DNA from 4 places in the Pseudoalteromonas sp. MER144-MNA-CIBAN-0113 genome. Region 3 is predicted to be linked to each of the others. Evidence: predicted binding sites of a transcription regulator. Region 3 holds the regulator's gene; each other region holds the start of a gene.
The links. Region 3 encodes sigma-54, which starts transcription at its own class of promoters, with help from an activator protein. Its sites were predicted from a motif close to GTTGGCACGNNNNTNGNNT; they were not measured.
Positions count from the first base shown of each region.

Region 1: AAEY57_RS05730 (BON domain-containing protein) is a predicted target of sigma-54. The motif match lies at 1,003-1,021, and genes of this name have one in related genera.
Region 2: AAEY57_RS05160 (YggN family protein) is a predicted target of sigma-54. The motif match lies at 773-791, and genes of this name have one in related genera.
Region 4: AAEY57_RS01925 (EF-hand domain-containing protein) is a predicted target of sigma-54. The motif match lies at 939-957, and genes of this name have one in related genera.

Region 1 covers NZ_JBEOOG010000014.1:61,869-64,074, reverse strand. The annotation lists gene srmB (ATP-dependent RNA helicase SrmB) at 1-855, shown strand, start outside; gene AAEY57_RS05730 (BON domain-containing protein) at 1,095-1,415, shown strand; gene AAEY57_RS05725 (mechanosensitive ion channel family protein) at 1,864-2,206, opposite strand, start outside.
Region 2 covers NZ_JBEOOG010000013.1:19,422-21,627, reverse strand. The annotation lists gene AAEY57_RS05170 (glutathione peroxidase) at 1-137, shown strand, start outside; gene AAEY57_RS05165 (PA3496 family putative envelope integrity protein) at 256-441, opposite strand; gene AAEY57_RS05160 (YggN family protein) at 829-1,623, shown strand.
Region 3 covers NZ_JBEOOG010000037.1:19,746-21,951, forward strand. The annotation lists gene lptB (LPS export ABC transporter ATP-binding protein) at 1-120, shown strand, start outside; gene AAEY57_RS11135 (RNA polymerase factor sigma-54) at 502-2,001, shown strand; gene hpf (ribosome hibernation promoting factor) at 2,028-2,206, shown strand, end outside.
Region 4 covers NZ_JBEOOG010000004.1:25,656-27,861, forward strand. The annotation lists gene AAEY57_RS01920 (HAMP domain-containing sensor histidine kinase) at 1-696, opposite strand, end outside; gene AAEY57_RS01925 (EF-hand domain-containing protein) at 994-1,227, shown strand; gene AAEY57_RS01930 (hypothetical protein) at 1,240-1,467, shown strand; gene AAEY57_RS01935 (EF-hand domain-containing protein) at 1,624-1,860, shown strand; gene AAEY57_RS01940 (EF-hand domain-containing protein) at 1,869-2,105, shown strand.

The sequences.
Region 1 (2,206 bases), on a different contig from region 3:
GACATTTTAATCGCCACACCTGGGCGTTTAATGGAGTATTTGGAAACTGAAAACTTCCACGCAGAAAACGTAGAAATGCTCATTCTTGATGAGGCCGACCGCATGCTCGACATGGGCTTTCGTAAAGAAATGCTGCGTATTTGTGATGAAGCTAAAAATCGTCGTCAGTGCTTTTTATTCTCAGCTACTCTTGAAGGTGACAGCGTAGAATTATTTGCAGAGCGTATTTTAAACGACCCGGCTCTGCTTGAAGCCGAATCATCACGCAAAGAAAAAGCTAAAATACATCAATGGGTTCATTTAGCCGATGATTATCATCATAAACTTGAGCTATTAGTTAACACCTTAAACGGCCCTGATGTTAGTAAAGCGATTGTGTTTGTAAAAACTCGTGAGCGCCTTGAAACCCTTATTGGTGAACTAACCAATAACGGCGTTAAAGCTGCGTGGCTACGTGGTGAAATGCCACAAGATAAACGCATGAAAGCGATGGAAAATTTCCACAGTGGCAAAACCCGCATTTTAGTCGCGACCGATGTCGCCGCGCGTGGTATTGATGTAGCTGATATAAGCCACGTAATTAACTTTGATATGCCTCGCACTGCAGATGTTTACGTACACCGTATTGGCCGTACAGGCCGCGCGGGTAAAAAAGGCATAGCGATTTCACTAATTGAAGCGCACGATATTGGCATCCTTTACAAAGTAGAACGTTACATAGAGCAAAAGCTAAAACGCCGTGTATTTAAAGGATTAGAGCCAAAACATAAAGAAGCTAAGCCACCAGTTAAAAAGCGTAAAGATCCAGTAAAAATGAAAGCGAAGAAAAAAGCCAAAGCTAAAAAGAAAAAATAGCTTTAGCTTTAATACATTTGATTGAGCCGACGTTTGTCGGCTTTTTTGTGGCTTAAAAACAGTGAGTAAGCAATTCAGAGTAATATGTAAAAACTACTTAGCTGAATAACCAATTAATAAAATATCCAATTATTTCAAATAGTTAATCTTGGAATGAAACTTGTAACCCTATCGAATATACGAGTATTAAAACGCCGAGTAATGGCGTTGTTTTTTAGTAACACACTAAGGATATAGTTATGAGTCGCATTAAATTTACTATCGGTTTTATTTCGTTTTGTTGTTTATTTTTATTAGTCTCTGCTTTTAAAGTTAGTGCAGCAACGCATTTAGCAGTAGTAAGTAGTGTGGCCACACAACCTAATTTACAACAATCTATTACTCATGAGTTACGTACTAATCCAAATTTAGAATTAGAAAATTTGAACGTACAGGTCGAAAATGGCGACGTTGAACTTAAAGGCAAAGCTAATAACGGTTTTGAACGTGCTCTTGCACAAAAATTTTTAGAAAATATGGATGGAGTTAAAGTAATTCGCAACAAAATTAGTGTTATTTAATACACCTCCTTCTTAACTTATTCTTCAGCGCTGCTTGCTTCTCCAACACAAGCGGCGCTTTTTATGGCCTGCACAATATAAATTCAATACAGACATAATCCCAATCCAGTTTAAATAGCTTGATTAAAAGCTTTTTCGTTTACGCACCAATCGCGACGCTAATTGCAGCTACTTAAACCATTGAATCCTTTATTACTCACAGACACTTACTATATAGGGCTTGCATCAAGCTTGAGCACAAATTCGATTAATTAAGTAATCTATTTTGAGATGAGAAACCTTATCGATATAGTTTTCTAATTGAGACGCTTTTAACTTAGTTAACGCAAGGCTTTAATTACTTCAGATCATCAATTAATTATTATAAAAAAGCGCGTTTTACTTTGTAAAAACGCGCTGATAGTCAGTAACTATTTCCCAATGCTTTTACCATGGGGTTTTAAATTATTTACTCACCTTGTCTTGCATCAGTATTATTGTCACCCTCTTTATTTGCTGACTGCTGACTTATTTTATCGCTTATCATGGCATCGAGTTTTTCACCGCCCTTAATACCAAAATCCAGCGTACGAATAGGAAACGGAATACTTATATCAGCAGCATCGAGAGCTTGCTTTACTGCCACAACGCCTTTGTGACGCACCGTCATAAAATCGGGCTCACCAGGGTATTTAATCCAAAACCATACCAGTAAGTTTATACTGCTATCACCAAAGCCTTCTGCGTACACCGCGGTCTCATTTTTGCGGATCACAAAGTCGAATTGATTAATTTTTTCGACAATAACTTCA
Region 2 (2,206 bases), on a different contig from region 3:
CACGAAAAATTAAGTGGAACTTCACAAAGTTTTTGATTAATGCAGATGGCTCACCGATTAAGCGCTACGCGCCCTTTACTAAACCTGAAAAACTAGAAAAAGTAATTGAAAAAGCATTGCTCGCAGCTAAAGTTTGAGGCTTAAAAATTATAAAGAGGCATAAAGCCTCTTTATTACCAACCCACAGAGCTTTAAATACTACCTAAGTAGCAGTTAAAAGCTAATATGTCGGCACTGATTTGTACTAGCGACAACCTAATCAATATAATCGTTTAAGTCATCTTCACCTAGGTTTTTACGCAAGCGTTTTTGCTCAAGGTAATCCTCTAACTTTCTTTTCACCTTTTGCTTTTTCTTGTCGTGTTGATTACGCCCGACCATTTCGTATTCGTCTTCAACAAAATCATCATCTAGCGCATCGTAACTAAATGTCTTACCCACAACCCACTCCATAAAGTGTTTGAGACCAATTACGGATTCTTGTATCGCGATAATTGGTGAAATTAAAATGTTCAACGCAAATTCATTGTACAAATTTACGTCAAAATAAAGCCACATCGCTATCCTAAATAGGCTCTGTGTCAGTATTGTGAATAAATAGCGCTAAATTTGAATTGTGGAAAGTGAGAGTTTTTTATCGTATCGATAAATTTTATTTATTAGCATTTGATTATTGGTTATTTTGACCAAATTTTAGCTTTTTCAATGACTTCACTTTCAACTTCAAAGCACCTTTAAAATCACAAATCACTGTTTTTAAAGATTAAAAACTATTGGCACCAAACTTGTTATAAGTTAATTATCATCAGCAAAAAACAGAGAATAAACATGAAAGAATTATTATTAGTTAGCGCAATTATGTGCGCCCCCGTCGCCATGGCTCATAATGATAACAGCTCTTCAATTTCATTTAGTAACGACGAATGTAAAGTTGAGTTTAAAAACGATGTACGTATAAAGCCAAGTGAATTAGAAATTTTTAAAGCCAACAATCAACGTATGACCTTTACCACTCAAGGTGAGTTGTCGATCAATGGCGAGCAAGTAGCATTAAATAGCGTTCAGCGCCAAGCACTGACCAACTACACAGATAATTTACGCGCGCAATTACCTGAAGTAGCCAACATTGCACTTGATGGCGTTAAAATTGCGGGCGTTGCATTAGAAGAAGTCGCCAATGCATTTAATATTGATGGCCTCGATAACATTGCAACCTTGATGGACGATATTCAACAAGAAGTAGAGGGTACCTTTTACCAACAAGGTACGTTTGTCATGGGCCAGCAAAGCTTCACTCAGTTTGGTGAAAACTTTGAACAGCAGTTTGAACAACAAATAGAAACTGCCGTTGAGTCGGCCGTAATGCAATCAATGGGCAGTATTTTAGTCGCATTAGGCTCTGAGCTAATGGGTTCAGGTGGCGACATGCAAGCCTTTGAAGAGCGCATGGAAAATATGGGCTCACAAATAGAAGAAAAAGTAGAGCTCCATGCAAAAAAACTTGAACAGCGTGCAAATACACTGTGTGGTGACTTTGTTGAAATCGCACAGCAAGAAACTCAACTTGCTGCGCAAGTGCCTGCATTAAAAGGCTATGAGTTATTTACTATAAAACAGCACTAACTGCTCAGCATTTTAATTAATCTCCCTTTGCGGCATTTGCTTTTAAGCTATGCCGCATTTTGCGTTTTTTACCCCACCAGTCCCATTTAACTCAAATAATAGACTGTTGAGCGGATCTGCTCTTGCCGTTCAGAGGCATTTTGTGGCTTCATAGTAAAATACAAACCAAAGTATAATCTTCACTTCGCTCTAGATCACTTAGAATGCCGTCCGAGCTGATGATTGTAAGCCCAAATTGCAACATATTAAAACCACCTCTTTTTAAGTTTTAAATTCTTGAGGCGGTGCGATCCCCAGTTAGACGCGTTTTAAAACGCAACTAACTCCAAAGTGCCTAGTAACCTAGGCACTTTTTTTATAATTTAAAAACCTCGCAACACTCTTTTTTATCGTTTATTTACTGCTCTTATCTGATAAATAATTAACTCCCTATAAATAACATGTTAAATCTTTGAACGAAGTAAAACCCAACCCGTTAATACAAAATAATTTAATCTGAATAAATATTCAAAAAACTCTTTTTATAAACAGTTTAAACTCAAAAAAACCGAAAAGACCCCATATAAAAGTGACATAACAATGA
Region 3 (2,206 bases):
GTTTGTGAAAAAGCCTACATAGTTTCTCATGGGGAGTTAATTGCATCAGGCACTCCTGAATACGTATTAAACGATAAAACAGTACGCGATGTTTATTTGGGCGAGCAGTTCAAGCTCTAATATGTGTGTTATTCCACTAAGCATCTGCTAAGATTAATCATACTTAGGTCTGTTGACCTTTCAAGGTTGAATTTGCAGCAGTCTGTTTGGTATTTAGGCAAGGCAGAGCCTATGTGGTGTGGTATTCCCCATAAATAGGCGATAACGCAGCATCAATGCCAAACAGGCGCTGCCCTTCGGGTTCTGCCTAGGGACGATTTACTCTTTGTTGCCTACATGGATGTAGGTAAGGAGCGTGAGCAGGACGCGGAAGCTTTGCTCGGTTTTGACTTAGCCCACTAGGTTACAAACCTCGCGCCGCAATTAAACCGCCCCTAGTTTGAACAAATTTTAATCCGTAAAGGTCAACAGACCGTAATTTAAAAGGATTGTTAGAGATAAATGAGGCAATCATTACAGCTGCGCATGGGCCAGCAACTTACAATGACTCCACAGTTGCAACAAGCAATTCGCTTATTGCAACTCAGTACATTGGATCTCCAGCAAGAAATTCAAGAAGCGCTCGATAGCAACCCCTTGCTTGAAGTTGAAGAACACGATTACAGCGAAGACACTGCAGGTAAAAACGAACAAAAAGCCGATAACGATGACTTAACGCTAAGTGCCTCAGCTGACGATAAACCTAGCGAGTATGAGCAAGATAGCGGCGAAGCAATGACCAAAGACACCATTAGCGATGATATGGCTATGGATGTTACTTGGGATGAATATATGAGCGCTGCGCCTGCCTCTTCATCGGGCCCAATGCCAGAAGATGAATCTATTTATCAAGGCTCTTCGACTGAAACGCTGCATGAGTATTTAATGTGGCAACTTCAACTGACGCCGTTTAGTCCTACCGATGAAGCGATAGCTATTGCAATTGTAGAAGCTGTGGACGACTCAGGGATTCTAACCCTTGGCTGTGAAGAAATATTAGAAAGCTTTAACCAAGAAAACGACGGCGAAGATGAAGTTGAACTTGACGAAATAGAAGCGGTACTAAAGCGTATTCAACTATTTGATCCAGTGGGAATAGCCGCGCGTAGTTTACAAGAGTGCTTGTGTATTCAGCTAAATCAATTTGATAAAGACACACCTTTTTTAAACGAAACAAAAATGATCTTAACCGATCATATTGATTTACTTGCTGCACGTGACTATCGCACGTTGATGAAAAAAACAAAGCTTAAAGAAGATGAGCTTAAAGAAATCATGACGTTGATTCATACGCTCAGCCCAAAACCGGCAGACACTATTGTTAGAGAAGAGTCTGAATACGTTATTCCTGATGTGTCGGTTAAGAAAGTTAAAGGTCGTTGGGTAGTTGAATTAAACCCAGATAGCATGCCTAAGATCAGAGTAAATAGCCAATATGCAGCTATGTCGCGTACGGTTAAATCAAGTGGTGATAGCCAGTTTATTCGCTCGCACTTACAAGAGGCTAAATGGTTTATAAAAAGCTTAGAAAGTAGAAATGACACGCTACTTAAAGTAACCAACTGTATTGTGCAACAGCAACAGGCCTTTTTTGAACACGGTCCTGAGGCTATGAAGCCTATGGTGCTTAACGATGTGGCTGAAATGGTGGAAATGCATGAGTCGACTATATCGCGTGTTACTACGCAAAAATACATGCATACACCACGTGGCATTTTTGAGCTTAAATATTTCTTTTCAAGCCATGTAAGTACTGAAAATGGTGGCGAATGTTCATCAACAGCAATACGTGCATTAATTAAAAAATTAATCGCTGCAGAAAACTCAGCTAAACCATTGAGTGATAGTAAAATTGCAGATATATTGGCAGAGCAAGGAATTAAAGTAGCGAGGAGAACTATAGCAAAATATCGCGAATCTCTAGCTATTCCCCCGTCTAATCAACGTAAAAGTTTGATTTAAGGCGTACAACAAAGAGGAAAATGTTTATGCAACTGAATTTAACTGGTCGCCATGTAGATATTACCGACTCGCTTAGAGACTACGTAAATAGTAAATTTTCGAAGTTACAGAGGCACACTGATCACATAACGAATGTGCACGTTATTCTCGATGTAGAAAAACTAAACCAAAAAGCTGAAGCAACCGTTCATGTAAGTGGCGCTGA
Region 4 (2,206 bases), on a different contig from region 3:
CCCTTGCACCGATATTTTTTGCTGCCAATCTCCTTGGCCTAACTTATCAATCACTGAGGTTAAGCTTTTTAAGCGCCCGCTTATGCGCCACAAAAAACCGCCGCCAACAAGCAGCGTTAAAGGCGTAAGTGCAATCAACCAGTTTATAAAGGAAGCTTGTAAATTTGTGAGCTTAATTTGGTTTTGAGTGATTTTGGCTTCATTTTCCTCACGTAACCACAATGTTAGCTCCGCTAATATTTCGCTGATTGGCACAAATAATTCAGCTTGTTGACGCGCTTCAACCACAAGTTGAGTATGCGCCGTTTGCAAAGTATCCGTTAGCCGTTGCCATTGGTGTGTATTTGCTTGGTTATTTGAAAGCTGTTTTAGCTCATTGATGTTTTGCAATGATGATTGCCATTTATCTACGATTAGCTTATCGAGTGAGTCGCTCTTTAATACCCAGTTTTGTCTTGTTGCCCTTTCTAAACTATTAAGCTCTTGCTTAAGCACATTAAACGACTTAGTTACTTGGTAATTATTACTCACAATTTGCTGAGTGACCGCTAATTGCTTATTTAATACATTTAAAAACACAATAACCACTATAGATAAGGGCAACAGCGACAACAGCATGCTCATTACAAATTGGCCAATTAAATTGGGGCGCCAATTTATCAATGCTTTATATTTTTCAGCCATGACTGCGGGCATACAAAAGTCCTTTACTATTTTTAAACGTTCTATTATTAAGCGCTCAACTTATACACTCGCTGAACCATCAAGGATAAAACCCCCCTGCTGTCTCTAAATAGCGACAAGTTAAGCAATTGATTTAAAAAATTTTAAACGCTTATAACTGCAAAATTGTTGCATAAAACACACAGTTACTTGTAAAAATTACGCACCAATCATCACAAAAAAACATAACTCACTGATTATTAATAAAAATAAATATTGGCATCATTTTTGTTACGAGAACATTAATATTAATCTAAAAAGAGCCAAGGAATGTTCAGAAACAATTTACAGAACGCTGCACTTATCAGTTTGTGCCTAACCAGTACTCATTTATTCGCTCTTGATGTAGATGCTGAATTTAATCGTTTAGACAAAGACAGTAATGGCACATTGAGTGAAGCTGAAGCAGGTGAAGATGCTTTATTACATGAGAACTTTGCACAGATAGACACCGATGAAAACGGGCTCATATCTCTAAACGAATTTAAGCTGTTTATAAAATAAAGGAGTACATTCATGAAACAACTAATTGGTGCTTTTTCGCTCCTATTTTTAGCTATTAGTGCCACCGCACTGGCATCGCCATTAAATGTACGTTTTATGCATTTAGATAAAAATATGGATGACCAAATATCGCTTGTTGAGGCAAAGCAAGATAAACAATTACTTAAGCAGTTTGCCGATTTAGACAAAGATAATAACGAGATGATTTCTAAAAAAGAATTCCAAAACTTTAAACCTTAAGTTTAGATTCAAGTTTAATCTATTAGTATAGAGTTAAAAGCACTTGCCATAATCCCTGAGGGAGTGTGTAAACGGATTTAATGTTGGGATTTAAATTATGGCAAGTGCTTTATTTCATTACTGCCAGCAATTAAAATATGCCTTGGAACGCCAACCATGAAAATACAGCTTCTCCTTATTGGTGCTTTACTATTTGTTAGCCATAGTGCATTTGCACTTGATGTAAAGCAACGCTTTGAACATCTAGACACCAACAACGACGGGGATTTAACCCATAGCGAGCTTGCTGCTCAGCCTCAGCTATTAAACTCATTTTCAAATTGGGATGAAAATCAAGACAACAGAATTTCTTTAACTGAGTTTAAAAACTATCTAACCACCAATTTATACTGAGTATTTAGATGAAACCTATCCGCCATATTATTTTACTAACGCTTACTGTTGTTAGCTGCATGAGCTTTGCGACAAGCAGCTATATTGCCTCAGAATTTGAAAAACTTGACCGTAATCAAGATGGCTTTTTAACTCGTTCGGAAACTGCCAGTGATCCTGCATTATGGTCACGCTTTGGCAGCTACGACCGTGACAAAGACGCACAATTGTCATTAAGCGAATATAGTTTGTACGCCAGTAAATAAATAGCTCCCTCAAATAAAGCCTAGTTAATTAGGCTTTATTTGAGAAGATTAAATAAATTCTTTCCTGTTAACACGCACCCTATCCCACCCTGAATTTGCTT